Regions from separate parts of the Actinocrispum sp. NPDC049592 genome, predicted to be linked through region 1. Evidence: riboswitches for the same ligand, from Rfam matches in the RefSeq annotation. Region 1 holds a riboswitch; each other region holds the start of a gene.
The links. Region 1 has a riboswitch for S-adenosylmethionine ahead of AB0J95_RS00450 (ATP-binding cassette domain-containing protein). Riboswitches for the same ligand answer to the same signal wherever they lie in the genome.
Positions count from the first base shown of each region.

Region 2: another riboswitch for S-adenosylmethionine. It lies ahead of thrC (threonine synthase); the one in region 1 lies ahead of AB0J95_RS00450 (ATP-binding cassette domain-containing protein).
Region 3: another riboswitch for S-adenosylmethionine. It lies ahead of AB0J95_RS29580 (aminotransferase class V-fold PLP-dependent enzyme); the one in region 1 lies ahead of AB0J95_RS00450 (ATP-binding cassette domain-containing protein).

Region 1 covers NZ_JBFAPA010000001.1:93,060-103,256, reverse strand. The annotation lists gene AB0J95_RS00480 (ABC transporter permease) at 88-816, opposite strand; gene AB0J95_RS00475 (ATP-binding cassette domain-containing protein) at 809-1,777, opposite strand; gene AB0J95_RS00470 (PadR family transcriptional regulator) at 1,874-2,479, opposite strand; gene AB0J95_RS00465 (TatD family hydrolase) at 2,491-3,342, shown strand; gene AB0J95_RS00460 (transglycosylase family protein) at 3,679-5,136, shown strand; gene rsmA (16S rRNA (adenine(1518)-N(6)/adenine(1519)-N(6))-dimethyltransferase RsmA) at 5,244-6,092, shown strand; SAM riboswitch class I at 6,192-6,281, shown strand; gene AB0J95_RS00450 (ATP-binding cassette domain-containing protein) at 6,477-7,481, shown strand; gene AB0J95_RS00445 (4-(cytidine 5'-diphospho)-2-C-methyl-D-erythritol kinase) at 7,524-8,489, shown strand; gene AB0J95_RS00440 (hypothetical protein) at 8,486-8,749, opposite strand; gene AB0J95_RS00435 (ABC-F family ATP-binding cassette domain-containing protein) at 8,852-10,197, shown strand, end outside.
Region 2 covers NZ_JBFAPA010000018.1:145,254-155,450, reverse strand. The annotation lists gene AB0J95_RS37175 (M48 family metallopeptidase) at 1-954, shown strand, start outside; gene AB0J95_RS37170 (transglutaminase family protein) at 898-1,740, opposite strand; gene AB0J95_RS37165 (alpha-E domain-containing protein) at 1,737-2,684, opposite strand; gene AB0J95_RS37160 (circularly permuted type 2 ATP-grasp protein) at 2,697-4,337, opposite strand; gene AB0J95_RS37155 (DMT family transporter) at 4,452-5,309, opposite strand; gene rpsT (30S ribosomal protein S20) at 5,512-5,772, shown strand; gene holA (DNA polymerase III subunit delta) at 5,948-6,928, opposite strand; SAM riboswitch class I at 7,043-7,158, shown strand; gene thrC (threonine synthase) at 7,170-8,426, shown strand; gene AB0J95_RS37135 (hypothetical protein) at 8,455-9,351, shown strand; gene AB0J95_RS37130 (hypothetical protein) at 9,458-9,622, opposite strand; gene AB0J95_RS37125 (hypothetical protein) at 9,955-10,197, shown strand, end outside.
Region 3 covers NZ_JBFAPA010000013.1:64,425-74,621, forward strand. The annotation lists gene AB0J95_RS29565 (pyroglutamyl peptidase) at 181-1,395, shown strand; gene AB0J95_RS29570 (DUF167 domain-containing protein) at 1,449-1,736, shown strand; gene AB0J95_RS29575 (potassium/proton antiporter) at 1,799-3,277, shown strand; SAM riboswitch class IV at 3,318-3,433, shown strand; gene AB0J95_RS29580 (aminotransferase class V-fold PLP-dependent enzyme) at 3,467-4,792, shown strand; gene AB0J95_RS29585 (RNA polymerase subunit sigma-70) at 4,789-5,688, opposite strand; gene AB0J95_RS29590 (hypothetical protein) at 5,720-5,992, opposite strand; gene AB0J95_RS29595 (hypothetical protein) at 6,533-6,733, opposite strand; gene AB0J95_RS29600 (helix-turn-helix domain-containing protein) at 7,236-8,048, shown strand; gene AB0J95_RS29605 (VOC family protein) at 8,054-8,446, shown strand; gene AB0J95_RS29610 (hypothetical protein) at 8,465-8,965, shown strand; gene AB0J95_RS29615 (alpha/beta hydrolase) at 8,962-9,798, opposite strand; gene lspA (signal peptidase II) at 9,973-10,197, shown strand, end outside.

The sequences.
Region 1 (10,197 bases):
GGGTGGGAGAGGTTTTGGGGTGATGTTGGGAGTGAGGGGAGGTGGGCGGAAGGCGGGGTGGCCGCCTTCCGCACCCCCAGGGGTGTGTCAGGCGTTGGTGCGGCGGAAGGTGTTCGTGCCCCAGAGGAGGCAGAGGGCCGCGAGGGTGATGGCGATGATGCCGCCGACCAGGACTGAGCTGGAGGTGAGGTCGCCCGCGATGACGGCTCGGACGGCGTCGACGATGTGGCTGAACGGGTTGATCCGCGAGATCGTGTACAGCCAGCGGGGACCTTGGTCCATCGGCAGGAGGACTCCGGACAGCAGCATCAGCGGCATCACGGTCGACGACAGCACCGGGGCGAAGGCGTACTCGTGCTTGAGTTTCAGCGCGAGGGTGTACGACACCGAGCCGATCGACACTCCGAGGAACACCGCGTAAACCAGGGCCAGCAACACGTCGGGGATGGTCGCGCGGAACCCGAAGGCGGTCGACAACGCCAGCAGCAGGACGCACTGCACCAGTAGCACTACGACATCGCGCATCACCCGACCGAGGAGTAACGAGACTCGGCTGACCGGGGTCACGCGCATGCGTTCCAGCGCACCCGAGCGGATTTCGGGGATCAGGGAGAAGCCCGCGTAGGCCGTGCCGAAGAGTCCCATCTGGACGATCAGTCCCGGCACGAACCACTGCCAGGAACCCGCCCCGCCCAGCAACGGGCCGAACAACACCAGGAACAGCACCGGCTGGGTCATCAGGCTGAAGATGATCACCGCCGGGTTGCGCAGCAACGGCCGCATCGAGCGGACGAACACCAGCCAGGTGTCACGCATAGGGGAAACCTCCTTGGGGCAGCGCCGATTCCGCCTCTCGCAGGGACCGGCCGGTGAGTGTCAGGAAGACGTCGTCGAGGGTCGGCCGCTGCACCTGGACGGCCAGCAGGTGCGCTCCGGCCTGGTCGAGGTCGCGCAGCAGACCCGGCAGCACCGTGTCGCCGTGGGAGATGCGGAACCGCACGGTGTCGCCGTCGACGTGGAACTCCTGTGCCCCAGTGAGGTTCTTGGCCACCGTTGCCGCCTGTGACGGTGCGTCGGTCGACAGGGTGATCAGGTCGCCCGCCACTTGACCTTTCAAGGCGTCCGGGCTTCCTTCGGCGACGATCCGGCCGTGGTCGACGACGAGGATCCGGTCGCAGAGCGCGTCGGCTTCGTCAAGGTAGTGCGTAGTAAGGAAAACAGTGGTGCCCGCCGCGCGCAGCGCCCGGATGTGCTCCCACAGGTTGCTTCGGCTTTGTGGGTCAAGGCCGGTGGACGGCTCGTCGAGGAAGAGCAGTTCGGGGTCGTGCAGGACGCCCATCGCTATGTCCAGGCGGCGTTTCTGGCCGCCGGACAGCTTGCCCACGAGGCGATCCGCGGGGAGGTCGAACTTCTCGATCAGCGTGGCCGCGCGTCGGCGGGATTCGTTGCCTGCCAAGCCATACAGCTGACCTTGCAGGACGAGTTCGTCGATCAGCCGTTGGTCGTCGCCTGCCCCATGGCCTTGGGCGACGTAGCCGATCCGTTTGCGTACACCGGCTGGGTCGGTCAGCAGGTCGCAACCGGCGACGACCGCCTCGCCGGCGGTGGGGCGCAGCAACGTGGTGAGCATGCGCAGGGTGGTGCTCTTGCCGGCGCCGTTGGGGCCGAGGAAACCGACGAGCTCACCGCGTGAGACGTCGATGTCGGCTCCCTGGACCGCGTCGATGGTGTGACCGCGGACCTTGAACTGGCGCGCGAGACCGCGTGCCTTGATCACTTGGGTTCCTCCCAGTCGTCATTCGAACCCGCTGGCTAGTCAAGTTTGACTAGTGGGAGAATGGCATGGATCGCAGTAGTAGTCAAACTTGACTAGCTAGCGGACCGGGGGTGCGCCGAAGGCGGCCGGGTTCTCGTCGGCGAACTCGTACTCGCCGTCCTCCAGCCGTTTGACCAAGTCACGCAACCACTCGACGACGCCTTCGACGCTGGCGTTCCAGTACCGGAACATCTCCCGGATGTGCGCGGGTTTGCCGATGTCACCAGGCTTCTCGGCGATCGTGGTGTCCATCAGGTGCTGGGTGGTGGCCATCTGGCCCTCGGCCTGGCGGATCCGCGACTTCAGCAGGAACAGCACCGTCTTGCGTTCCAGCGCGGTGATGAACGGCAGGGCGGCGTTGAACATGGCGGGTCCGCTGTCTCCCTCACCAAGGCCCTTGCTCATCAGGTAGAAGAAGTCGCCCTCGCCCTGCGGCGTGATCCGGTAGACCACCCGGTCCGGGCCCAGGCCGCTCTCCTCGGTGTGCACCTCTTCAAGGAGTTCCTCGGCGGTCAGCTTCTTCAGGGCGTGGTAGATCGAGCCCTGCTTGACGTTGGCCCACCGGTCCGCGGCCCACATCAGCAGGTCCTGCCGGACCTGGTAGCCGTGGGCTTCGCCACGCATCCGGACCACACCGAGAACTAGCAAACGGGTCGCCGACACACTATTAGGCTATGACGCCTCGTAAAGGTGAGCGGCCGCCGCTGCCCGAGCCCCTGCCCGCGCCGATCGTCGACGCGCACACGCACCTGGACGCGTGCGGCGCGAAGGACGCCGCGGACGTGTCCACAATGGTCGACCGAGCGGCAAGCGTGGGCGTCGAACGCGTCATCACCGTCGCCGACGACCTCAACTCCGCGATCTGGGCGGCCGAGGCGGCCACCTGGGATCCGCGGGTTTTCGCGGCTGTCGCGGTGCATCCGACCCGGACGTCGACGTTCGGCGACGAGGACAAGGCCGTGCTGGAGGAGCTGGCGGGCCGGGACCGGGTCGTGGCGGTCGGCGAGACCGGTCTCGACTTCTACTGGGACTACTCACCGCCGCAGGCGCAGGAGGAAGCCTTCCGCTGGCACATTGACCTGGCCAAACGCGCCGGCAAGCCGCTGATGATCCACGACCGGGACGCGCACGACGACATCATGCGCGTGTTGCATGCCGAAGGTCCGCCCGAAAGGGTGGTTTTCCATTGCTTCTCCGGCGATGCGGAGTTCGCCCGGAAGTGTGTCGACGCCGGGTTCGTGCTGTCCTTCGCCGGCGCGGTCACCTTCCGGAACGCACGCGATCTACGTGCGGCTGCGCGGATCGTGCCGCTGGATCAGCTGCTGGTGGAGACCGACGCGCCGTTCCTCACGCCACACCCCTTCCGGGGCCGGCCGAACGAGCCGTACTGCGCCGCGTACACCGTGCGCGACCTGGCCGAACTCCGTGGCGAGGACCTTTCGGAGGTGGCTTGGGCCGTCCGGGAGACCGCGGAACGCACTTTTCGGCTACCCACAATGACATCCCACGATTCAACGGGTGAATGAGTACGCCGATTGGGTGAGCGACTGCATCCTTCGGGCTGTGGCGCAAGTCACAAGATGTACGGGGGTGTTTGCGCAACCTGACTGGACCCGTTACGGTCCCGTGACCGTACCCAAAGGTAGTCAGGAACGGGTACAGCCCGCAGTCGAAGCCAACGCGCGTCGGGGCCGGAGCAATCCGGGAAGCGTGGTGGTGGCTGAGGGCGTCGGACTGAAACGCACAGCGCGACCCGTCGCGCCGGACGTAGGTGAAGGAGCAAGGCCAGGCACGTAGCTGCTCGACCCGGATCAGCGACTGCGCGCCCCGTGTGGCTTGCGCCCTTCAGGAGGAACGACCCCGTGACTGACAGTGACATAAGAACTACCAGCGCGTTCGACATCGATACCGACTGGTTCACGCCGGTCAAGCAGCCGTCCGCAGCGACCAGCACGATGGACCGCAACGATGGCCAGTGGCGCACTGAGTACCCCGAGTTCTCCGACGAGCTGGCGGTTGTCCCGCAGGACATCTACGCCGCTCTCGGGCCCCAGGCCGACGAGCTGATGGCCTCCGTCGACGTCAACGTCGACGAACTGATCCGGCTGATCAACGCCGAGACCACGCTGCTGCCGCCGATTCTCGACGTCCCCGACACGCTCGCGGACGAGGTCGAGAACCAGCAGGCGCCGTCCGGCCTGATCACCGCGGTCCGCACCTGGAAGCGGACCTTCCTGCGCGCCAGCATCGCCGCAGTGCTCGTGTCGCTGACCGGTGGCGGTGCCGCCGCGATCGCCATGAACAAGTCCGTCACGATCGACGTGGACGGTGTCGAGACCAACGTCCACACCTACTCCGGCACGGTCGGCGAGGTGCTGGCCAACGAGGGCATCCAGACCGGTGAGCACGACTCGCTGAGCCCCTCGCCCAACGCGAGCATCGGCGACCACGGCAAGATCGTCGTCCAGCGCGGCAAGCTGCTGAAGTACACCGTCGACGGTGAGCAGAAGGAGTCCTGGGTCCGCGCCCGCAACGTCGGTGACGCGCTGCGCCAGGCCGGCGCCCCGATGGACGGCTCGAAGTTCTCCATGGACCTCGGCATGGCCATGCCCGCCGAGGGGATGAACGTCCAGATCCAGACGCTCAAGACCATCATGGTCTACGACGGCGGCAACACCGGAAAGCAGGTGCAGACCACCGCGGTCACCATCGACGAGCTGCTCAAGGAGCTGCAGACGTCGATCGGCCCGCAGGACTCGGTCACCCCGGGCGCGGACGTCAAGATCACCAACGGCGCCGAGGTGCGGATCACCCGCAACGGCGTGACCGTGATCAACAAGACCGAGACGGTCGACCCGCCGGTCCAGAACATCAACGACGACACCATGATGAAGGGGCAGACCCAGGTCGTGGACCCGGGCGCGGCCGGCGAGAAGATCGTCACCTACCGCATCCAGCTCAAGGACGGCAAGGAGACCAACCGCGAGAAGCTGGGCGAGCAGGTCACCAAGCAGCCCAAGCCCAAGACCGTGAAGGTCGGCACCAAGCAGCCGCCGCAGCCGGTGATCTCCGACGGTGAGGTCTGGGACCGCCTGGCCAAGTGCGAGTCCGGCGGCAACTGGTCGATCAACACCGGCAACGGCTTCTACGGCGGCCTGCAGTTCGACAAGGGCACGTGGCTGTCCAACGGCGGCGGGGCCTACGCGCCGCTGCCGAACCAGGCGAGCCGCGAGCAGCAGATCGCCATCGCCACCAAGGTCCGTGACGCCCGCGGCTACGCCCCGTGGCCCGCCTGCCGCAAGAAGCTCGGCCTGCCGTAAACCAGCAGCAAGACGCTCGTGAGTGGGTTCAGTCGTCAGAGAACGACCGAAAACACTCACGAGGGGTGACCCGCGGGGTTGGTTCTGATGTGTGGCAGCCTTGCGGGGTGAGTGCGTTGCTGGGGCCTGCTGAGGTCCGGCGGCTGGCCAGTGAGCTGGACGTCCGCCCGACCAAGAAGCTCGGGCAGAACTTCGTGCACGACCCCAACACCGTGCGGCGGATCGTGGCCACGGCCGAGCTGTCCCCAGAAGACGTCGTTCTGGAGGTCGGCCCCGGGCTGGGGTCGTTGACGCTCGCGTTGCTGCCCGCGTGCCGTGAGGTCGTCGCCGTGGAGATCGATCCGGTGCTGGCCAAGCGGCTGCCCGAGACCGCCGCCGACCATGCCCCCGAGCTGGCCGGCCGGCTCCGGGTCGTCGAGGCGGACGCGCTCAGGATCACCAAAGCCGACGTGGGTGAGCCGACGGCGATGGTGGCGAACCTTCCATACAACGTGGCTGTGCCCGTTGTCCTGCACCTGCTGGCCGAGCTGCCCAGCCTGCGGACCGTCCTGGTGATGGTCCAGGCCGAGGTCGCCGACCGGATGGCCGCCGGGCCCGGCAGCAAGGCCTATGGGGTGCCCAGCGTCAAGGTGGCCTGGTATGCCGACGCTCGACGTTCTGTGACGGTGTCCAGGTCGGTGTTCTGGCCGGTGCCGAACGTCGACTCGGCGCTCGTGCGGTTGGTTCGCCACGAACCACCGGCCGATGTCGACCGTGAGCGGTTGTTCACCCTGGTGGACGCCGCATTCTCGCAACGCCGCAAGACCCTGCGGGGCGCGCTGGCCAGTTGGGCCGGTTCCCCGGACCGGGCGGCGGAGGTCGTGCGGGCCGCCGGGATCGATCCAGGGCTGCGGGGCGAGCAGCTCACTGTGCGCGACTTTTCTCGCATTCTGGAAGCGGCCGACCACCATCTGTGAACCCGCAGGCCCTTACGTTCGTCTGTTGGTGTGATGTACCACCCGATTCCATGGTCTAGGCCTTGCGTACGCGCGTCCTGTTCGGTTTGAATGCAGTTGCATCCATCCCGAGCGGCCGAGAGACCTGGCTCCGCGACGCCGCAGCAACCACCTCGCCGAGGCAGGTGCTACCGCCAGGAGCGATGGAGGAATCCGTGTTCGCGAAACTGCTCACCCAGCGCCGGGTCATCGATCAGGGCAGGCGGTCCGTTACCGCGTGTCGTAGCCACGACGCCTGATTCCCTTCGACAGACCCGAAAACGCCTCCGTCCTACCAGGACGGTCCCCTGACGGACGCCGGACGGCCGCCGACCGCGGTCGCCGTTGTGCTGCGCTGGAGTAACCGTGATCACCGTAGAGAACCTGAGTAAGTCCTTCTGGAACCGCAACGGGACCGTTGTCGCGCTTGACGACGTGTCCCTCGACCTGACCGCGGGCGGAGCGCTCGGCGTGGTGGGGCCGGCCGGATCGGGCAAGTCCACTTTGGCCCGCTTGGTTTCGTTGCAGGAGCGCCCGGACACCGGTGTGGTCCGGTTGGACGGCTTGAACACCGCCACCCTCGACACCCGCAGGCTGCGCGCCACCCGGCGGCAGATCGGTTTCGTGACAAAGGAAACCCAGCTCTTCAAGCAGCGCACGGCCGCGGGCAACATCGCCCTGCCGCTCGAACAGTCCGGTGTGGACGGTCCGCTGCGGCGCGCACGGGTCGGCCGCCTGCTGGACCTGATCGGCCTGACCGACAAGGCCGCGACCTACCCCGACGACCTCACCGAGGGGCAGCGCCGCCGGGTGGCGGTGGCCAGGGCGCTCGTCGGCGAGCCGGCCGTGTTGCTCGCCGACGACCCCACCGCCGAACTGGACACCGACGGCGCCGCGGGCGTGCTCGCGGTGCTCGACCGGGCCCGCGCCGAGCTCGGCGTGACCCTGTTGCTGGCCACCCAGGACACCGCGGCCGTCCGGCGGATCTGCGACGACGTGGCCCTGCTCGAGGCGGGCAAGCTGATCGAGCACGGCAACCTGCTGTCGCTCCTGCGTGACCCCCGCAGCCAGGCCATCGAGGCGTTGCTGCCGTCCGTCGAAGGCGCCGCCAGCGTCCACCAGGACCGCGTCGCCGACGTCGTGCTGGTCGGGTTCGCGGCGGTCGGCGCGCTGCTGCCGGAGGCGGCCTCCCGCTTCGGCGTGCAGGTCTCGATCATCGGGGGCGGGCTGAGCAGGCTCGGCGAGACCCCGGTGGCCCGGTTCCGGATCGGCCTGCGTGGGGAGCGCGCCGACACCACGCTGGGGTGGCTGGGCGAGCGGGGCGCCATCGTGCACCAGCAGCCGGCCGCTCCGCGAAGCGTGGCCGCGTAGCAGGTGGCAAGAACGACAGTGGGCACACGTAGGCTGCTAGGTGTGCTCGCTGTCGTTCCGCCCCCGGTCACGGTTCGTGTGCCGTCGAAGGTCAACCTGCACCTCGCCGTGGGCGAGGCGCGACCGGACGGCTTCCACGAGCTGAACACCGTGTTCCAGGCCCTGTCGCTGACCGACGAGGTCACCGTCGCCGTGGCCGAGGAACCCGGCGTCGAGGTGATCGGCGAGGGCGCGGGCGAGGTACCGACCGGGCCGAGCAACCTGGCCTGGCAGGCGGTGCAGGCGCTGGCGCAGCACGTCGGCCGGGACCACACCGAACCCAAGATCCGGGTGGTGATCCGCAAGGGCATCCCGGTCGCCGGGGGCATGGCCGGCGGCAGCGCGGACGCGGCGGCGGTGCTGGTCGGGCTGGCCTCGTTGTGGCGGCTGGAGATCGGGCGCGACGAACTGTCCACGGTGGCCGCGAAGCTGGGCAGCGACGTGCCGTTCGTTCTGCAGGGCGGAACGGCGTTGGGCACCGGCCGCGGCGAACGGCTGATCCCGGTGCTGTCCCGGCACACCTTCCACTGGGTGATCGCGTTCGACCGGCGCGGACTGGCCACCCCCAAGGTGTTCGAGGAGCTGGACCGGCTGCGCGAGGAGGGCGACCCACCGCGCGTCGGTGACGTCGAGCCGGTGATCGAGGCGCTCGCGATGGGCGACCCCCGGCAGCTGGCTTTGTTGCTGGGCAACGATTTGCAGTCCGCCGCGATCTCGCTTCGCCCTGGGCTCAGGCGAACCCTGCGAGCGGGCGTCAACGCGGGTGCGCTCGCGGGCACGGTGTCCGGGTCCGGGCCGACTTGCGCTTTCCTTTGCACGGACGGGGAATCGGCGTTGCGGGTGGCCGCCGAGCTGGCCGGCGCCGGTGTGTGCCGGACGGTTCGTGTCGCGCATGGACCCGTGCCCGGCGCGCGGGTGATCGGCGGCGACGAGGCCCCTCGCCCCACGCCGCCCGAGGTGCACGCCTAACGCTGGATGCTGATCCAGCCGTTCCCGAGGCTCATCAACATGCCCACCACGGCCAGCACGATCCCGCCCACGCACAGGCCGTAGTTGGTGGACCACCCGCGCCGGAACCTGCCTATTCCGGCACTGCATAGGCCGACGCCGGTGAGCGCCACCAGCCAGCTGTACAGCCCCACGACGGGGATCAGGCCGCCGACGGCGCCGGCCAGCGCGCAGGCGAAACCGGCTCGGCCCAGGGCGTTTCGGGGCATTGGCTGGGTCATGTGGCGACGGTAGTCAGTGCGCCCGCTGGCCGGGGCGCCGGAAAGGGCGGCTCGGTGGGTAGCCTTTCCGGTTGAGGGTTCGATACGGGAAAGTGCGGGTTGATGGCCAATCTGGTCAATCTGGAGTCGGTGAGCAAGTCCTACGGGGTCCGGCCGTTGCTGGACGCCGTGTCGCTGGGCGTGGGTGAGGGCGACCGGATCGGCGTCGTCGGTCTCAACGGTGGCGGCAAGACCACGTTGCTGGAGGTCCTGGCCGGGATCGAACCGGCGGACAGCGGCCGGGTGAGCCGGACGCGGGACCTGAGGGTCGCGGTGGTCACGCAGCGGACGACGTTGCCCGCGGGCGGCACGGTCCGCAACGCCGTGCTGGACCCGCTGGGGTTCAACGCCGACCACGAGTGGGCGGCGGACGCGCGGGTGCGCGCGATCCTCGACGGCATCGGCATCACCGCGCTGGGCCTGGACGCGCCGCTGGACCGGATGTCCGGCGGGGAGCGCCGCCGGGTCGCCCTGGCCGCCGCGCTGGTCCAGGAGCTGGACCTGATCGTGCTGGACGAACCCACCAACCACCTGGACATCGAGGGTGTCCGCTGGCTGGCCGACCACCTGCTGGCCCGCAAGTCCGCCCTGGTCGTGGTCACCCACGACCGCTGGTTCCTGGACACGGTCTGCTCGCGCACCTGGGAGGTGCAGAACGGGCGGGTCGAGCAGTACGAGGGCGGCTACGCGGACTGGGTGTACGCGCGTGCCGAGCGGTCCCGGCTGGCCGACACGCTGGAGGAGAAGCGCCGCAACCTGGCCCGCAAGGAGCTGGCCTGGCTGCGCCGTGGCGCCCCGGCGCGCACGTCCAAGCCCCGCTACCGGATCGAGGCCGCCGAGGCGCTCATCGCGGACGTGCCGCAGCCGCGTGACCGGGTCGAGCTGACCGCGTTCGCCAAGCGGCGGCTGGGCAAGACCGTGATCGAGCTGGAGGACGCCAGCCTCTCGGTCGGCGACCGCGACCTGCTGGACCACGTGACGTGGCGGATCGGCCCCGGTGACCGGGTCGGCCTGGTCGGCGTGAACGGGTCGGGCAAGACGACGCTGCTGCGCCTGCTCGCGGGCGAGTCCGAGCCGCAGACCGGCAAGCGGATCCAGGGCCAGACCGTGCGCCTCGGGTACCTCAGCCAGGAGCTGGCGGACCTGCCGGGCGACCTGCGGGTGCTGGAGGCGGTCGAGGAGATCGCCCGGCGGGTCACCCTGGGCAAGCTCGAGCTGTCCGCGTCCCAGCTGGCCGAGAAGTTCGGGTTCCCGCCCAACCGGCAGTGGACGCCGGTCTCCGACCTGTCGGGCGGGGAACGGCGGCGGCTGCAGCTGTCCCGGATCCTGATGGCCGAGCCGAACGTGCTGCTGCTCGACGAGCCGACGAACGACCTGGACATCGACACGCTGCAGCAGCTGGAGGACCT
Region 2 (10,197 bases), on a different contig from region 1:
CGGACGCTCGCCGCGGCCGACGGCTGGCTGCGAGTGCTGCTGACGCCGTACGTGAAGCTGTACCTGGTGGTGGCCCGGTCGGCCAACCGCGCCCAGGAGCTGCAGGCCGACGCCGTCGCAGTGCGCGCGGCGGGCAAGGAGGCCGCAAAGTCGGCGCTTGGCAAGATCAACGCGTTGGACGCGGCCTGGTCGCACTACGGCGACTCGTACGTCCGGCTGGCGCCGGAAGCGGGTCGCACGCCCGAGCTGCTGATGGGGTTCCACGCGTTCCTGTGCAACGACGTCCGGCACGCCCAGCTGCTCGAGGCCCAGGAGTCGCTGCTCGACTCCGAACCGTCGTCCCGCTACGACAGCCACCCGACGATGCGGGTGCGGATCGCGGCCATCGACAAGCTGACCGGCGACGGCCCGGCCACCGACGACCGGCCCGCCTGGTCCGTGCTGCGCGACCCGGCGCGGACGGTGCCCGAGCTGGAGAGCGAGCTGATCGTCGACGGTCTCGGCCCGCGCGCCTCCTGGACGGAGGTCGTGCAGCTGGGCACCACCAACATCGCGCGGAACAACGCGAAGGTGCTGACCGACTCGTCGGTCAAGCGCGGCATCGTGCCGACCGGCAGCGTCGACGAGATCCTCGGCGTGGTCGAGCGCGGCAAGACCGAGCAGCTGATGGCTCTGGTCGACGGCGCCGCGACGCACGCACAACGCCGTGAGGTCGTCGCGCGGCTGATCGCCGACCTGATCGCGGTCAGCCTGATCGACGCGGGCAAGGCGAGCTTCGAACTGGACTGGTCGGACACCTGGGTGCTGCGCCTGGCCGGCGGTGCGCAGATCAACCTCACGCCGATGGTCGACGCGGCGATCCGGCACCCGACCAAGGTGACGCCGCTGCTGGACTGGCTACGCGAGGCGCGTGATGTCGACGGTCACCTCCAGAGCGGTGGCGTCACCTCCTGAGTAGATGCCCTTGAGCGGGGCCACATCCGCGTAGTCCCGCCCGAGGGCGACCCAGATGTGCCTGGGGCCCACCGGGATCGCGTTGGTCGGGTCGTAGCCCCACCAGCCCCCGGTCCACGCCTCGATCCACGCGTGGCTCTCGCCGCGCACCGTCTCCTTGGGTTCCGCGTCCGGCTTGGTGTGCAGGTACCCGGACACGTACCTCGCGGGAATGCCCATGGCGCGCAACAAGGACAGCGTCACGTGCGCGAAGTCCTGGCACACGCCTTCGCCCGCGGCGTAGGCGTCGACCGCGGACGAGTGCACGCCTGTCGTGCCGGCCTGGTACTTGAGCTTGTCGTGAACCCATTGGGACGCTTCGAGAACCGCCTCCGCCGGGGTCCTGCCCTTGCGCAGGTCCCTTGCCACTGCGGCAAGTTCACGCGCTTTGGGGACGTATGCGGTGGGTTCGAGCAGCTCGGTGTAGCGGTCAACGAGGTTTTCCTCACGCAGGTCCGCCCACGTGCCCGTGCGGACCGGCTCGACCTCACTGCTTGTCTCCACCACCGACGCGCCAACGACTTTCAGCTGGGTGTGCGGTGCGTGCAGGTCGAAGCTCGTGACGAGCGTGCCCCAGTAGTCGGTGTAGCGGTACTGACGTGTGGCCGGTGTCGTCTCGACCCTGCTCACCACGACGTTCTGCCTGCGGTCGGAGCGTGGTGTTAGGCGTACTTCGTTGTACGACTGGGTGACGACCGACCGATACCTGTACCCGGTTGAGTGAATGACACGTACCCGCCAGCTCACGAGGACACCTCCGCGTTGGTCCACGCGACCCACGGCGCGGTGTGGAAGTACTGCTGTGACACTGCTTCACCCACGTCCCGGACGGTCGCCTGCAGTGCCCGCAGCCGTCTTGGCAAGTCTTCCAGCAGGTCCGCGGGCTTCAGGAACTCGAGATCGCTGCGAGCCCGGCCGAGCAACCGCAACGCCTCCGCCCTCGCACCGACCCGCACATCCGGCTGGTGATCGAGCTGCTCGAGACACGCTTCCGCCTGGCGTAGCGAATAGAACACCGATCGTGGGAACAACCTGTCCAACAGCATGAACTGCACGACCCGCGCGGCATCCAGAGCGCCACGGTAAGTCCTGAGATACGTGTCGTGCGCGCCCGCCGAGCGCAACACGGTCACCCACCCGGGCGAAGATGCTTTGTCGCCCACGCGGGACAACAACAGCCGCACGATCATGTCCACGCGTTCCACGGACCGGCCGAGGACGAGGAACCGCCAGCCGTCGTCGCGGCTCATCGTGGAGTCCGCGAGGCCGGCGAACATCGCGGCGCGTTCCTCGACGAACGCGAAGAACGCGTGCGGCCCCATCATCCGCGCGTAGGTCTGCCGTTCGGGCACGGCGTTCCACATGGCGTTGAGGCATTCCCACATCTCGGTGGAGACCACCTCACGCGCGCCCCTCGTGTTCTCCCGCGCGCTGTTGACCGACGCGACGATCGATCCGGCGTGGTCCTTGGAGTACGCGACGAGCTCGGTCAGTGACCACACGTCCAGCTCGGTGCCCTCGGGCGGTTCGATCCCGAGGACGGCCAGCAGCTGACGGCTGGTGGCGTCCGGGTTGACCGTGGCGTCCTCGAGCAATTGGTGCACCGAGACGTCCAGGATCCGCGCGGTGTCGTCGGCGCGTTCGACGTAGCGGCCGATCCAGTACAGCGACTCGGCATTGCGTGCCAGCATCGTGCCTCCTCGCTATGACTGTTGTTGCTGCTGTTGCTGGTGTTGCTGTGAACTGGTCAGCTCCGGGCCCTGGTCGGCCGCGGGCGAGTCCACCGTGGCCAGCTCGGCCAGGCCGGGCTCGGCGAGTTCACGCTCCACAGTGGACGATCGCGCCGCCAGCACCCAGGTGTCCTTGGACCCGCCGCCCTGCGAGGAGTTGACCACCAGGCTGCCTTCGTTGAGCGCGACCCGGGTCAGCCCGCCGGGCAGCACGAACACGAAGTTGCCGTCGTTCACCGCGAACGGCCGCAGGTCCACGTGCCGGGGCGCGAGCCGGTCGCCGATCTTCGTGGGCACGGTCGACAGCTGGACCACGGGCTGCGCGATCCAGCCGCGCGGGTTGCCGCGGATCTTGCGCCGCACCCGGGCGAGCTCCGGCGCGGTGGCCTCGGCGCCGAACACGATCCCGTACCCACCAGAGCCTTCAACGGGCTTGATCACCAGCTCGTTCAGGTGGTCGAGAACATACGCGCGTTCCTCGGGCAGCCAGCACCGGTAGGTGTCCACATTGGGCAGCAGCAGCTTCTCGCCGAGGTAGTACTGAACGATCTCGGGCACGTAGGTGTAGACGAGCTTGTCGTCGGCGACGCCATTGCCTACAGCGTTCGCGATCACGACGTTGCCCGCGCGGGCGGCGTTCACCAGCCCAGCGACGCCGAGCACCGAGTCGGGGTAGAACTGCACGGGGTCAAGGAAGTCGTCGTCGATGCGCCGGTAGATCACATCGACCCGGCGTTCGCCTTCGGTCGTGCGGATGTAGACGGTGTTGTCCCGGCAGAACAAGTCGCGGCCCTCGACGAGCTCCACACCCATCTGGCGGGCCAGCAGCGAATGCTCGAAGTACGCGGAGTTGTGCACACCCGGCGTGAGCACAACGACATTGGGGTCGGCCACGTTCGCCGCGGCAGAAGCACGCAACGCACGCAGCAGGTGTCCCGCGTAGTCGCCGACCGCGCGGACCCGGTGGCGGGCGAACAGGTCGGGGAACACCCTCGCCATGGTCCGGCGGTTCTCCATCACGTACGACACCCCGGACGGGCAGCGCAGGTTGTCCTCCAGCACCCGGAACACCCCCGCCTCGTCCCGGATGAGGTCGATCCCGGCGACGTGGATGCGGACCCCGTTGGGCGGCGAGATCCCGGCGGCCTCCCGGTGGAAATGAGCACAGGAGGTGATCAACCGCCGCGGCAGCACACCGTCGCGGACAATCTGCGCGTCGCCATAAATGTCGGCGAGGAACATCTCCAGGGCGCGGACGCGTTGCACGATCCCGCGTTCCAACTTGGACCACTCGGTGGCGGTGATCACCCGGGGGATGAGGTCGAGCGGGAAGGGCCGTTCCTGCCCGGAGAGGGAGAAGGTGATGCCCTGGTCGACGAAGGCGCGGTCCAGCGCCTCGGAGCGGGCGGCGAGATCAGCGGCCTGCGACGGCACCAGCGAGTCGTACAGCGTCCGGTACGCCGACCTCACGCTCGACGCCTCCGCGAACATCTCGTCGTACGCGCCGGCATGCGGCCGCGCCGGATCCAGATAGCCGTCGAACAACGCACCAGGTACGTGCCCATTGCCCGAAGGGGACACCTTGGCCCGAGATGGAACTGTTCGCCGGCTCATGGTCGACATCTTGACTCAGCGAAACGCCTGGGCGCACTACTCTGACCGGCCAATCTCCCGCCCGTTACACCCCAGCAACACACCCCCACCCTCACCACTGGCCCGATGTGCAGCTCAGGCCGCGGCGATGGCGGCCACTCCGGCGAGCACGATCGCGGCGCCGGTGAGCCGCCGCAGCGGGTCTGGTTCGCCGAGCAGCCGCCACGCGAGCACGCTGCCCACCACGATCGACAGTTCCCGGGCGGGCGCCACCATGCTGACCGGCGCCATGGTCATCGCGTACAGCACCAGCAGGTACCCGATGGGTGACAGCACGGCGATGACCAGCACGTCCTTCCAGTGTTTCCGCCACAGACCGGCGACCTGCCGCCGCTGGGTCCACGCGTACGGCGCCAGGATCACGCTCTGCAGCACCGACCCGGAGAAGAAGTAGATCAACGGCGGGACCGCGAGGCCGTTCACGGAGTGCGCGTCCCAGAGGGTGTACGCGGCGATCGTCAGGCCCGTGAGGCCGCCGTAGAGCAGGCTGGGCCCGATCCGCTGGTGTGTGCCGCCGCCGAACCCGATCACGAACACCCCGGCGACCACCAGAGCCGCGCCGATCGCGCCCAGCACTCCCGGGCGCTCGTGGAGGAGCAGCACCGCGAGGATGACCGAAAGTAACGGCCCACTTCCCCGAGCCACGGGATAGACAACGGACATGTCGCCGACCCCGTAGCCGCGCTGGAGGGTCAGCGCGTACACGACATGCAGCACCGCGGTCACCACGATCGCGAGCAGCCATCCCCAGTTCGGCCGGGCATCAGTGATCATCAGTGCGACCACCACGACCGGCAGGCCGAGCACGGCCGAGGTGGTCAGGTAGAGCCAGACGAGGGTGCTCCCGGCGCCGCCCGCGCGCTTGGCGGAGAAGTTCCACGCGGCGTGCGCGAGCGCCGCGACCAGGACGAGGCCGACCGCAACCGGGTTCACCCCTCCCACCCTGCCTCAGGCAAGATCGGGGAGGGTACCGCTTTACCGCAGGCCAAGCCCCGATTCTTCGACGAAGGTGACCGCCTGTTACAGTGGGCGAGTCGTGCCGTGTGGCGTTCCGACCTGGAGGAAGCCCGCGTTCGCGGGGCCTAAGTACTCCGCGGTACGGCAATCCGGAGAGCGAAACCTGAGGAGATACCGCGTGGCCAACATCAAGTCACAGATCAAGCGCATCAAGACCAACGAAGCCCGCCGGCAGCGCAACAAGTCGGTGAAGTCCTCGGTGAAGACCGCCATCCGGAAGTTCCGCGAGGCGGCCGAGGCCGGCGAGAAGGACAAGGCCGTCGAGCTGCTCAAGGCCGCCAGCCGCAAGCTGGACAAGGCCGCCAGCAAGGGCGTCATGCACCCCAACCAGGCCGCCAACAAGAAGTCGGCCATGGCCAAGGTCGCCAACGGCCTCTGATCCAGACCTGAAGAAAGGGCCTCACCACTCTCACGGTGAGGCCCTTTTCTCATGCCCACACCCACACACCAGCCGCAAGCACAGCCCTTTCCCGAAGCACTGCACGCCGCAAAACACCGCCCAATCCCAAGCACCGCCCAATCCCAAGTGCCTCTTCCGAGGTGCCGCGATTCGGTCAGGCGCGTTTGTGGGCGCGGTTGATTTTGATGATCGCCAGTTCGAGGGCGTAACCGGCGTCGGCGGCGGCGCCCTTCACGTCGGCGTTGAGGGCGGCGACGATCTGCATGGCGTCGGCAAGGCCCGCTGGGTGCCAGCCGCGGGTCTGGGACATCGCTTTGCGGATCTTCCAGGGCGGCATGCCCAGCTCACCGGCCATTTTGAACGGGTCGATCCGGCCCAGCGGCGCGACCCGGGCGACAGTGCGGACGGCGTCAGCGAGGGCGTCGGCCACGAGGACGTGCGGGACACCGAGCTGCATGGCCCAGCGCAACGCCTCCAACGCTCCAGGCAGGTCGCCCACGACGGCCTTCTCGGCCACCGCGAAGCCGTTCACCTCGGCCCGGCCGCTGTGGTAGCGGCGGACCGCCTGCTCGTCGACCTTGCCATCGGTGTCCGCGACCAGCTGGGCGGCGGCGGACGCCAGCTCGCGGAGATCCGAACCGATCGTCTCGATCAATGCCGCGACCGCCGGGGCGTCGGTCCGGCCGCCCGCGCGGCGGATCTCGTTGCGGACGAAGTCCTCGCGTTCGGCGGCCTTGGTCATCTTCGGGCACTCGGTGACGTAGGCACCGGCCTTCTTCAACGCCGCAGGCAATGCCTTGCCGACCTTCGTGCGCCCGCCTCCGGTGTGGACCACGACGAGCACGACGCCTTCGGCCGGGTTCTTGCTGTAGGCGATCACCGCGTCGGAGATCTCCTGGGTGATCTCTTGCGCGGCCTCCAGCACCACCACCCGGGCCTCGGCGAACAGCGACGGGCTGACCAGCTCGTTGAGCTGCGGAACTGTGAGTTCAGCCACCCGGACTCTGGTCAGGTCGGCGGTCGGGTCGGCGAGCCGGGCGCTGTCCAGCGCGGTCCGGACGGCGCGCTCTACCAGTAGCTCTTCCTCGCCCACCACCAGTTGCAGCGGCTCGGGCGTCACGGCCGGCGCGTTCACACCCGCATCCTGCCATGCCCCGCGCTCCCGGATAGTGGGCGGCGCGGGTGGCACGGAGTTCGGCTTGTGCCGTAACGTGTCTCTCGGCTCACGAGTGAGCCGACAACTGAATACCGCTCATCCAGAGGGGCAGAGGGATCGGCCCGAAGAAGCCCCGGCAACCGGCGCTCACCGTTTCAGGTGGCGAACACGGTGCCAATTCCGACCCGTGAGAACGGGAAAGATGAGGAGATACCTCGCGATGACGACAACAGTCGGTGCACCTACGACCTTCGACCTCGGCCCCGCCCGGGCATTGTCGTGCCGAGAATGCGGTCACGAGATCCCGTTGGCCCCGGAATTCGCCTGTGCGGAGTGTTTCGGCCCGCTCGAGGTCGCCTACTCGTTCGGCACCATCCGGCGAGCCGACATCGAAGCGGGTCCGAAGTCCATCTGGCGCTACCGTGACCTGCTGCCGGTGCCGTCCGATGTGGACAGTCACCCGAACACCCAGCCGGGCCTGACCCGTCTGGTCCGTGCCGACCGCCTGGCCGCCGCCCTTGGCGTGAAGTCCTTGTGGGTCAAGGACGACACAGGCAACCCCACGCACTCATTCAAGGACCGCGTGGTCGCCGTGGCGCTCGCCGCCGCGCGCCAGCTCGGTTTCCGCGTTCTCGCCTGCCCCTCCACCGGCAACCTGGCCAACGCAACAGCGGCCGCGGCCGCCCGCGCCGGCTGGGAGTCGGTGGTGCTGATCCCGAAGTCGTTGGAGAAAGCCAAGATCCTCACCACGGCGGTGTACGACGGCGCGCTCATCGCCGTCGACGGCAACTACGACGACGTGAACCGCCTGGCGACCGAGCTCGCCGCTGAGCACGAGGACTGGGCGTTCGTGAACGTCAACGTCCGGCCCTACTACGCCGAGGGTTCGAAGACGCTCGCCTACGAGGTCGCCGAGCAGCTCGGCTGGCGGCTGCCCGAGCAGGTCGTCGTGCCGATCGCCTCCGGCGCCCAGCTGACCAAAGTGGACAAGGGCTTCCGCGAGCTCGGTGAGCTCGGCCTGGTCGACCCGACGCCGTACCGCGTGTTCGGCGCGCAGGCCACCGGCTGCTCCCCCGTCTCGGCCGCGTACAAGGCCGGCCACGACGTGGTCCAGCCGGTCCGCCCGGACACCATCGCCCGCTCCCTGGCCATCGGTGCCCCCGCCGACGGCCCGTACGTCCTGGACGTCGTCCGGCGCACCAACGGCGCCATCGAGGACGTGACGGACGAGGAGGTCGTCGAGGGTATCCGCCTGCTGGCCCGTACCGAGGGCATCTTCACCGAGACCGCTGGCGGTGTCACCGTCGCCACGGCGAAGAAGCTCATCGAGACCGGCAAGCTGGACCCCGAGGCCGACACCGTGCTGCTGATCACCGGCGACGGCCTCAAGACCCTCGACGCCGTCGAGAACCACATCGGCCCGCGCGCCACCGTCGCACCGTCCGCGGCGGCGGTGCACGAGGCCCTCGGCCTCTGATGTCATCCCGCAGTACTAACCTGCGCGCGTGGAGCACGACGGGTTAGTCGCGGCGGCCGAACAGGTCGTCCACTTCGGAGATATGAAGTTGTTCGGCCAGCACCCGGCCCGGGGCTTGTCGGTGCTGTGGCACGAGCGCGAGCGTGCTTGGCTGGTCGCCCTGCCGGGTTACACCGGCGGGGTGACCAGGGCCGAGACGTTGCGCAAGTTCGCCGAGAGCGCGCTCGCCGCCCTTCGGGGCAACGATGACGAGAGCGACTCGATGGTGTTCACCGGCGAGCACACCAGCATCCAGGTCCTCATCGGAGCCGATGAGGACGGTCCGTACATGACGGTCTGGGCCTGGTTCGACGCCCGGCACGACTTCGTCGGTGTCGGCGCGTCCGGCGAACCGCTGTACCACAACGCCGTGGGCGCCTCGTGCGTCGAGTTCCACCTCGACCCACTGGATGTGAACCGGCTGACGGCATCCCTCCAAACCTTGTTGCACCGATTGGACACGGCGGGCCCGGCCCACTTCGAGCCGCCGAAGTCCGCCAACGTGATCACCACATTCGCCAAGCGCGTCAACGACCCGTCCAAGGCCCGCCTGGACATCGCCCGCCGCCCTGGCACCGGCCAGTGGCTGATCACCCTTCAGCCCTACTTGTCGCGCCCCACGACCGACGAGGCCATCCGGGCCTTCGCCGACGCCACCCAGCACGTCCTCGACACCCGCTCGGGCGAGCGCTCCACCACGTTGCTCGCCGAACACGGCTACCGGATGGACGTCGTGGTCGGCGCCACCGGCCCCGACGCCTTCACCGTCACGGCCACGGTGAAGTCACCCGGCCCCGGCGGATCCGAACACCTCCTCGATCTCGACGCCCGCTTCACCCCCATCGGCGAAGCCCAGCTCCGCGAAATGCTCAAAGGCCTGCGCTGACCGGCAGGGCCGATCGCAGGGCACAAGCGATCGGCCCACCAGCTACCACTCCCGACGAGCCCTACGCCACCAGCTGCCACGTCCGACGGGCCTACGCCACCAGCTGCTACTCCCGACGGGCCCTACGGCCAGCCAGACACCGGTCTCGCCGGATCGACCGCCGCCGGACGCAGCAGAGCAGGAACCGCAGGGTCGACTCGATGCCGTCCTCGGCGCCGGGGGCGACGTAGACGAGCTGGGCCGTGGCACCGCGCTTGAGCTCCTTGCCCACTGACCCGGGTGAACCAGACGCGCGCCGTTGGCAGGTCTTGCCATGGCCGCGACCACTTGGCGACACCCATCACTTGGCAAGGCCGACAAGCGCGACAGCGGCGCCCTCGCGACCGGAGGCAGTCGCCACACCTCCGCAACGCGGACATGGCGGCCCGTTCCGCGCGAAGCGTGCCAAGGCAGACCATCGGCCGTCGAGGAACCGCCTCACCCGGCGCTCATGCCAGCACGGATACGTGGTGTGTCGTAGTCGCACGGCCATCCCTACGACCGCAGGTGCTCCTCGACTCGTCGTAGAGCCCCTCAGGGAATACGCCACCGAGCGGGTCTCCGGTGATCATCGCCCAGGCAGCAGCAGTCACCGCCACCGCCCACCGGGAGGACCAGTTTGTGCTCAGCGTGGGCCTCGGCCAGGCGCTCAACGAGCACACCCTCGGCGACGGCTGGCGGCTGTGCGGCAACAGCATGTCAGCCTTGCCGAGGAACAGCAGGCGGTATGCCACTGTCCGTCTGGCGACGCTGGACCCCGTTGAGGTGATCCGCCCCGACCGCAGGCCAGGCCAAGCAACCCCATGG
Region 3 (10,197 bases), on a different contig from region 1:
TTCGGGTCCGCGCGGTGGGGATCTCGGGGGCCACGAATGTGGGACACGGGGGCCGTGAACGTGGGACACGCGGGGGAGGAAAGGGGGACACGCGGGGGATGGGCGACTTTTGGCGGGTTGTGGGTGTGGGAAGTGGTCCTGCTTTGATGGCTGACTGTGAGAAACCTACTACGCGGGGCAATGACCTGCGGGATCGTCCTTGGGGCGCTGTCGGTCGCCGTGCCGGGCATGGCGGCGGCAGCCGGGCCGTGTTTCGACCGCACGGCGCCGATCACCGTTTCCGAGAAGCGACTCGACCTCACCGCACCTCAGGAGGTGTTGCAGCGCAGCGGGTTCGACCGCTTCGCGCCACGCTTCGAGAAGCTGCTGTGCGCTTCGCGGACCAAGCGCGCGGCGGAAGTGCTGGTACGCAACGAAGGTCCGGCGCTGTGGCGGGCCGCGGTCGACCGCGTTCAGGGGCGCGGGCCGGCCGGCGGTGACCTGTCCCGCGGTGACGACCGGCCGCTGTACTGGGCGCGGCTGCAGCTGACGCGGGCTTTGCGGCAGTGGACGCCGTCGTTCTCGTTACCCGCTTCGGCGCGGAGCGAGCTGATCTCGGCCGTGGAGACCGGTTCGCGCGGGCAGAACTCGATCACCTACCCGGCGGGCGTCCGGCGGGTCCTGGTCAGCGGGTTCGACCCGTTCCAGCTGGACGGCGACATCCGGCGGAGCAACCCGTCCGGCGCCAACGCCCTGGCGCTCGACGGGGTGACCTTGCAGACGCCGTCCGGGCCCGCGCGGGTGGAGACGGCGATGTTCCCGGTGCTGTGGGAGCCGTTCGAGCAGGGCATGGTCGAGCACACGTTCCTCGCCCAGCTGCCCCGCCTGGACATGCTGACCACGGTGTCGCAGGGCCGCGTCGGCCGGATCGACGTGGAGCGGTTCAACGGCCGCTGGCACACCGGCCTGGACAACGACAACATGTCCCGGGCGACCACGATCCCCATCCCGCCGGACGTGCCGACCGTGACCCCGCAGCCGGAGTTCGTGCCGACCACGTTGCCGTACGCGAAGATCGTGGCCGCCTCGACCGGCCGCTTCCCGGTGTTCGACAACACCACCGTGACCGAGATCCGGCCCGGCGAGACCGTTCCGGTGGTCTCCCCGAACGGCCCAACACCGGGTTCGGTCGCCCGTGCGGGCAGTGGGGGTTCCTACCTGTCGAACGAGATCGCCTACCGCGCGACCCTGCTGCGTGACGCCGTCCGGCCGACGCTGGCCGCCGGGCACGTGCACACACCTGTTCTGGAATTCGGCCCGGGCAACACCAGCCAGCTCACCGACCCGGTGTTCGAACAGAACCGCACCGACATCGTGGCCCAGATGCGCGCGATCCTGACGGTGGCGCTGGGATAGGGCTCTGACGTGGCATTGGCGGCCTTGCGGGCCGCCAATGCCACACTGGGCGGGTGGCGTTTCGGTTCGCGGTCAGGGTGAAACCCGGGGCTCGCAAGGATCAGGTGGGCGGGTGCTGGGGTGAGAACGCTCTCGTGATCGCGGTGGCCGCGCCCGCGGTGGAAGGCAAGGCCAACGAGGCGGTACGGGCGGTGCTGGCCAAGGCGTTCGGGGTGCGGCGCGCGGATGTGTCCGTTGTGGCGGGTGCCCGCGGCCGGGACAAGATCGTCGAGCTGCACCCGGCGCCCGGCGATGCGGCCGAACGGCTCAGCCGGTTGCTCGCCGGACAACCGGTGCCGTAAGAGAATTCCGCTCCACGAGAATCAACTTCGTGAGCAATTAGGACAGATGAGACAATGCCCGGGTGAACGGGCTGACTCTCGCCCTCGGGATCGGGGCTGTCGTCGTGCTCGTGGCCGTGCTCGCGGTCCGGGTGTCGGTCCGCTTGGGCCTGCCTTCGCTGCTGGTCTACCTGGGGATCGGCGTCGTCCTCGGCGAGGCCGGGTTCGGCATCCGGTTCGACGACGCCCAGCTCACGCAGGCACTCGGGCTGGCCGCCCTGGTGCTCATCCTGACCGAAGGCGGGCTGACCACCCGGTGGTCCGATGTGCGGCCGTCCATCGGGATCGGCATCGCACTGTCCACTGTGGCTGTTGCGCTCAGTATCGGTGTGACTGCGGCGGGTTTACATCTCATCCTCGGGCTGGACTGGAAGATGGCCGCGCTGTGGGGCGCGGTGCTCGCCTCGACCGACGCCGCCGCGGTGTTCTCGGTGTTGCGCGGACTGGGTGTGAGCAAGCGCTTGGTCGGTTCGCTGGAGCTGGAGTCGGGTCTCAACGACGCGCCTTCGTACATCGCGGTCGTGTTGTTGTCCACGGCGACGACGCTGGACTGGTCGGTTCCCGCGCTCGTGGTGTACGAGTTGCTCGCGGGCGCGGTGATCGGGCTGCTGCTGGGCTGGTTGGGCGCGGTGGCGTTGCGCCATGTGGCTTTGCCCGCAACGGGTCTGTACCCGCTGGCAACCGTCGCGGTGTGCGTTTTCGCTTTCGCGAGCGGGCAATTCGCGCATGCGTCCGGGTTGCTCGCGACTTATGTCGCCGGTCTCGTGCTTGGCAATTCCCGGTTGCCGCACCGGTCGGACACGCTTTCCTTTGCCGAGGGCCTTGGCTGGCTTTCCCAGATCGGGTTGTTCGTTTTACTCGGCCTGTTCGCCTCGCCGTCCCGGTTGTTGTCGGCGGTCATTCCCGGTCTTGTCGCCGGCGCGGTGTTGACGCTGGTCGCGCGGCCGCTGTCCGTGCTGCTCTCGGTTCTGCCGTTCCGCGTGCCCTGGCGGGAACAAGTGTTCTTGTCCTGGGCGGGTTTGCGCGGTGCCGTGCCGATCGTGCTGGCGATGATCCCCATCAGCCAAGGGGTTCCGGGTGCCCGGCAGCTGGTCGACGCGGTGTTCGTGCTCGTGATCGTGCTGACTTTGGTGCAGGGCAGCACATTGTCGCTGCTGGCCAGGTTCCTCGGGCTGACCAAGGGCGCGGAGTCGCACGAGATGCAGGTGGACGCGGCGCCGCTGGACGAGCTGGGCGCGGAGCTGCTCCAGGTCAAGATCCCCGCCGGGTCCCGGTTGCACGGCGTGTACCTGACCGAGCTACGGCTGCCGCCGGGCGCCACCGTGAGCCTCGTCACTCGCAACGGTGGCGCGTTCACCCCGCAGCCGACCACCCGGCTGGAGGAACTGGACCAGCTTTTGATCGTGGCGACACAGGAAGCGCGGATCGCCACCGAGCGCCGGATCCGGGCCGTGGACCGCGCCGGCCGCTACGCGCGCTGGCGGGGCGAGCAGGGGCACTGACTTCTCAACCGCCGCGTCTTCCGCTACTCTCGGCCGTGAAGGTCATGAGTGCCAGCGCGAAGCCCCGGCTTGCTGGCCGGCAACCCTCCTACCGCGGTGGGGTGCCCCGGGTGAGGACCAGGCCCGCCACACACCGTGGCCGGGCAAGCGCGGACCCTCGTCAGGCGGGTCCCGGACCCGGAGGACGAAATGACTCTCGCTCTGCCCAGCCGGCCTACCACCGTGGCCGTGCCCGCCGTCGTCGGCGCGGGGCTGAACGTCCCGCTGGCCACCGGCGGGCAGATCCAGTACGCGAACCTCGACCACGCGGCCAGCGCCCCGGCGCTGATCAGCGTGCAGGACGCGGTGGACGAGCTGTTGCCTTGGTACGCAAGCGTTCACCGCGGCGCGGGCTTCGCTTCCCAGGTCTCGACGCGGGTCTACGAGAAGGCGCGCGATGTGCTGCGGTCCTTCGTGGGGGCGCGCAGCCGCGACACCGTGGTGTTCACCCGCAACACCACCGATTCGCTGAACCTGCTGGCCCGTTCGCTGCCGCAGGGCACCTCCGTGATCCTGTTCGACACCGAGCACCACGCGGCTTTGCTGCCGTGGCGCGGACCTCACGTGCAACGCATCCAGACCCCGTCCTGCGCGGGCGACGCTCTGATCGCGTTGAACGAGGCTTTGTCTTCGGCGCCAGCGGGTCCGCGTCTGGTCGTGGTCACCGGAGCGTCCAATGTGACCGGTGAGCTGTGGCCGGTTGCCGAGCTGGCCGCCGTTGCCCACCGCCACGGGGCCCGCGTCGCCCTCGACGCCGCGCAGCTCGCGCCCCACCGCCGCGTTGACATCAAGGCGTGGGACGTCGACTACGTGGCCTTGTCGGGGCACAAGCTTTACGCGCCTTTCGGTGCGGGGGCTCTGATCGGCCGCGCGGACTGGCTGCAGGCCGCGCCGCCGTACCTGGCCGGTGGTGGCGCGACCAAGCTCGTGTCGGACCAGTTGGGTGTTGCGTGGTCGGCGGTTCCCGAGCGGCACGAGGCCGGGTCGCCGAATGTCGTTGGCGTGCATGCGCTTGCGGCGGCGTGTAAGGTGCTGTCCTCGTGTTGGGACGATGTCGAGGCGCACGAAGTGGCTTTGCTGGAGCGTTTGCGGGCGGGTCTGCGCACAATCCCTGGCCTGGCTGAGCTTTCGCTGTTCGACGGTCCGCGGGTGGGTGTCGTCAGCTTCACGATCGACGGTCAGGATGCGGGTCTGATCGCCGCCGCTTTGTCCGCCGAGTACGGCATCGGCGTCCGCGACGGTGCTTTCTGCGCGCACATCGCCACGCGCCGGTTGCTTTCCAAGGCCGGTTCTTCGGAGCAGCGCGCACTTCGTGCGAGCCTTGGCCTGGGCAGCACTCCCGAGCACGTCGACCGCCTCGTCAACGCCTTGCGCACCTTGGTCACCCGCGGTCCTGCTCTGCGTTATCACCTCGTCGACGGCCGGTATGCCCCGGTGGAGGACACCCGGGAGTTGCCTGCTTTCCTTCAGCTCTAGGGGAACCGGTCCACGAGCGTGGGATCGCCGAAGACGGTGATGCTCTTGATTCCGTTGCCTGCGAAGGTGAGGAGGGCGACGCCGAAGGGTTCGCCCTGGTAGTAGGTCTTGACCGCGGGCTGGCCGTTGGCGTGGATGGGGGTCATGCGCCAGTCGCCTGGGTTGCCCAGAACCGTTGCCAGGTAAGGCAGACAGGTGTCGTTGCCGGCGAACCAGGTGGTCGAGCCGATCATCTCGAGGCTGGCGTCCTTGCGTAGAACGCGTTCGAGGATGCTGAGGTCCGAGGTCTCGAAGGCGGCGATGTACTGGTCGAGCAGCCTTTTCTGGTCGGGCTCGGTGGGCTCGGCGAGCTTGGCGGGTTCGACTTTCTCGAGGGTCGCGCGGGCGCGCTGGAGCATGCTTTTGACGGCGGTCACGCTGGTTTCCAGCATTTCGGCGGTTTCCTGGGCCGAGAACGCCAGGACTTCCCGCAGGATCAGCACGGCCCGCTGCCGTGCGGGCAGGTACTGCAGGCTCGCGATCAGCGCCAGCTTCAGGCTTTCCCGGTCCGCCACGATCGAGGCCGGATCCATCACCAGCTCATCGGGCACGGGCTGGACCCACAGCGCGTCCTCGGCGATCACCGGTTCCCCATACGGGTCCTCGCTCGCCGCCCCCAACCCCGACGGCACCGCCCGCCGCCCCCTCCCCTTCAAAGCCGTCAAACACACATTCGTCGCGATCCGGTACAACCACACCCGCAAGGACGCCTCCCCGCGAAACCCATCCACCCCTTTCCACGCGCGCAGATAGGTCTCCTGCACCAGATCCTCAGCCTCATCCACCGACCCCACCATCCGGTAACAGTGCGCCGTCAACTCCCGCCGAAACCCCTCGAACTCCACCGTCATACCCATCCAGACCTCCAGCGCCCCGAAAAGGAATCGGTCACCCCAGACACAACCTGCACACCCGTGCCTGCGCCCCGGCCTCCCGCCGCACGAAGCCCTCCAACTCGGCTCTGGTCCCGCAGACCTTGATGTACGGCCCCGTCCACTGCTTGCCGCGAGCAGGGGTGCCGTTGATCGTGTAGCAGCTCGCGCTGTGCAGTACGAGGTTCGTGGGTGGCGACAGCGTCCGCTCGATGTTCAGCACGAACTCTGCGGGATGGGCCGCGAGCCACCCGAGATAGCCACGGTCATCGTCTTCGAAGCGCACCATCCCGCCATCCTCACCTCTCATCGAGGCGAAGGGCAGCCCTCCGCCGCCGATAAGCCGCCTGACGACACCCATTGGAGCAGTACTTACGCGGCCGACCAGTCCGCGGCCAGAGAATGGGGCAAGGACACTGCGCACAAATATGAACGTCGATCCTCGTCGCGTTGTGATGGTCTGACCAGCCATGTAGCTCGCAGAAGGTCAGCGGCGGAAGATCATCCGGTAGTTCCATGACAAGACGCCGGATATTGTCGGGAATCGCTGTGAGATCAGTGCCCCCATAGTCGTTCACGTCCGCTGACAGTCGGCTCCGCAGTGCTGCCAATGCCCGCGTCTCCTGGTTAACCGATTTCTTGAGGAAGAAGCGGGATCTGCCCGAGATCTCCTCGTGCGTGCGTGGGACACCGTCTTCGAGGCCGAACCGAATGGAGACGAACCATACGTCGCCATATGGCAACGTCGCAAGGGCCTGGCGTAGCTGGGCAAGGAGCTGCCTGGCGGCCAGCTATTTGGTCGGATCGGGCAGTGCTCGGCGCTGTTTGGTCAACGGTCCTCCTCCCGCTTGGTGACATTGTGGCGCTGCGGCAGCCGCTCAGTCAGTCGACGGAAGAATGTGCCACCTCCATTGAGCACCGTCGGCACATCCTCCGGTCGCGCGCGGACCAGAGCGATGATCCATGCTATGCCCAGAACGACGATGGGCAGTAGAAGCGGAGACAGCAGCAACAGCGTTGAATTCGGCATCAGCGGTCCTCCGGGCATGACAAAACAGCCAACGGTTCGGTCGGCGAGGGCGGTGGCAAACAAAAAGCCCCAGCCGATTGGCTAGGGCTTGGGCACAGCTGTGCCCGAGAGCGGCCACACTAGCACAACGCACAATCAGTCAATGCTGGAAGTACCTGGAACCAGTTTCCGCAGGTAGCGCCCGAATTCAACTCATGTCAACCGTTTCGTAACGCCTAGCGCCCGTCTCGAGGACTTTGGCGAGGTAGCGAGCATGAAGCCGAATTCGGATCTCCTTGGGCTGGGACCGCTGCAAGCCCGGTTGATGGGGATGTCGTCGGCTACGAGGAGCGCGGAGGCTCGGCGGACGTGGGTGAGATCTTGGTACGGGAGGGCCTTGCGGAGCGCGATCAGGGGGCTCGACCAGGGGCAGTTCACTGGATGGATGGTTTTCTGGGGTGTAGATGCGTTGGGGCGAGCCATGTGCTGTGCCAGGCCGTGGTCTGCGCCTATGGTCGGGGATGTGGAGCGGGTGGGGCTTGGGTGGGCGGCGCGGGCGGCGCATCCCGCGTTGCGGCAGCTTGTGCGGAGGTATGTGGGGTATACGCAGGACAACGTCACTCTGCCGGTGCATCGGGGGCTGCCTGGACGGTCGATCACGTTCATCGTCAGTCTGGCGGCGCCGATACGCCTCCTCGACGGGCCCGCGTTCCAGGGGGTGGTGGGTGGGTTGCACATGGCTCCGTCGTTGATCGAACAGGACCGCTACCAGCAGGGACTCCAGCTCGACCTGAACCCGCTCGGCGCCCGCGCCCTGCTCGGTGTCCCGGCCAAAGAGCTCGCGAAAGACGTCGTCGACCTCGGCGACCTGCCGGTGACCTGGGCGAAGACCCTCCCGGAGCGGCTGAAAGACCGAGGCACGTGGGCCGAGCGGTTCGACCTGCTCGACGAGGTGCTCACCCACGCCCTCAAACCCGTCACGCTGCTCAGCGAGGTCCAGTGGGCCTGGCAACGCATGGTCCGCAGCCAGGGCGTCACCCCGGTCACCGAGCTGGCCGGGGAGGTCGGCTGGAGCCGCCGCCACTTCACCGAACGGTTCGCCCGGGAGGTCGGCCTCGGCCCCAAGCAGGTGTCCCGGCTGATCCGGTTCGAACGCGGCCGCGACCTGCTGCGCGCCGGACACACGCTGGCCGACGTGGCCGCGCTCGCCGGGTACTACGACCAGGCGCACCTCAGCAACGAGTGGCGTGCGCTGGCGGGCTGCACGCCCACCGAGTGGATCCGCGAGGAGCTCCCGTTTCTCCAAGACATCACCGGTCCAGGGCGGACAGAGTGATCCCCATGAGCGACAACAACAATCCAGGTGTGTGGCCGTGCGTGATCTACCGGGACGCCGAGAAGGCCCGGGTCTTCCTCACCGAGGTCTTCGGGTTCACCGAGACCCTCACCGTCCGCGACGGTGACACGATCGCGCACGCCGAGGTGAAGTGGCCGGAGGGCGGCGGCGTGATGTACGGGTCCGGCAAGGGGCATCCCGACTGGCCGCAACCCGTTCCGGGCACGCAGTGGATCTGTGTGTACACAAAGGACCCGGACGCGGTGTACGAACGCGCCCGCGAGGCCGGGGCGAACATCGTCTTGGCCCCGTACGACGCCGAATACGGCGCCCGCAACGTGGGGATCGCCGACTCCGAGGGGAATGTCTGGACGTTCGGCACGTACGCGGGCGCCTGATCGTCGATACTGCTGGACATGTACTACCCACCACAGCAGCAGTTCCCGGCCAAACCCAGCAACGCGATGGCGTACGCGTCGGCGATCCTGTTCGGGATGTGCTCGGTGCTCACCCTCGTCGTCGCGCTGATCTCCTGGGACGGCCGGACCAGGAACGTCAACGTGCTGGTCTCCGTGCCCGGCATGGCGTTGAGCGAGGACATCACCGGCAACGTGGACTTCGCCATCACGGTGAGCATGATCATCATGGGCGTGACCGCGCTGCTGGCGCTGCTGCTGGCGTTCCGGCTGTGGCTCGCCCGCGTGCTGCTGGGGATCGTGGGCGGGATCGTGGTGCTGTACTTCGTCTACGCGCTGATCAAGCTGGTGGCCGACGGCGGCGGGGACTACGCCGCGCCGTTGGTGCTGTCGCTGCTGCTCTGGCTGGTCGCGGAGGTGATGACGCTGCTCCCGTTGACCAAACAGGCGATGCGGCAGCCCGGCGTGGCGCAGGCCCCGGCGCCGTACCCGTATTACTAGGACCTGAGGAACGCCAGCAGTTCCGCGTTGAACACCTCGGCGTGCGTGACGTTCAACCCGTGCGGCGCCTCGGGAACGATCACCAGCTTGCTGTCCGGGATCGCCTCGGCGGTGCGCCTGCCGCTGACCTCGACCGGCACGATCGCGTCCGAGTCGCCGTGGATGACCAGCGTCGGGATGGTGAACGCCTTGAGGTCGTCGCGGAAGTCGGTGTTCGTGAACGCCGTGGTGCAGTCCAGCGTTCCCTTGGGGGAGGCGAACTTCGCGATGTCCACATTGTACTGGCGGGTCGCCTCGCTGACGAGGTCCTTGCGGTCGCCCACGGCGAAGAAGTTCGTGACGAACTGGTCGACGAACGCGACCCGGTCACCGCGGATGCCGTCGTGGAACGCGGTCAGCGTCGCCTGGTCGATGCCGCCGTCCGGGTTGTCGTCGGTGATGCGCAGGAACGGCGGCACGGCGGCGGCGAACACCGCCTTGGAGATCCGGTCGGCGCCGTACCGGCCGAGGTAGCGCGCCACCTCGCCGCCGCCCATCGAGAACCCGACCAGCGTGACGTCGGTCAGGTCCAGGGTCTCCAGCAGGACGTGCAGGTCGGAGGCGAACGTGTCGTAGTCGTAGCCGCCGAACGGCTGCGACGACCAGCCGAAGCCGCGGCGGTCGTAGGTGATGACCCGGTAGCCCTCGTCGACCAGCGCGGGTACCTGCTTCTCCCACGACCGGCCGGACAGTGGCCAGCCGTGGATCAGCACGACGGGCCGGCCGGATCCGTGGTCCTCGTAGTAGATCTCAACGGGGGTGCCGTTGTCGTCGCCGACCTTGAGGCTTGGCATGGTGGGTCCTTTCGCGAAAGGGCTGTCCTCGACCGCCGACACTAGCCTCGGACCGGGCCAATCGCCCGTGGCACGAAGTCGCCATGCTGCTGGGCAGGACCTCGTTCTGATCGTTCCCGGCGATCAATGACCGGGGTGTGCGTGCTGCCCGCGGCGGCCATGGACAATGGCCTGGTGAGTACCGAGAGCACGCCGGAGGTGACCGAGCCGCCACGCCGGGCGCTGGTCCTGATCGTGACGGCAGTCGTGGTGTACGCCCTGGACCTGGGCACCAAGGTGCTGGCGTTGTCCCAGCTCGAGGGGCAGGAGCCGGCGCGGGTCCTCGGCGGGCTGGTCTACCTGCAGATCGTGCGCAACCCCGGGGCCGCGTTCTCCATCGCGACCGGGATGACCTGGGTG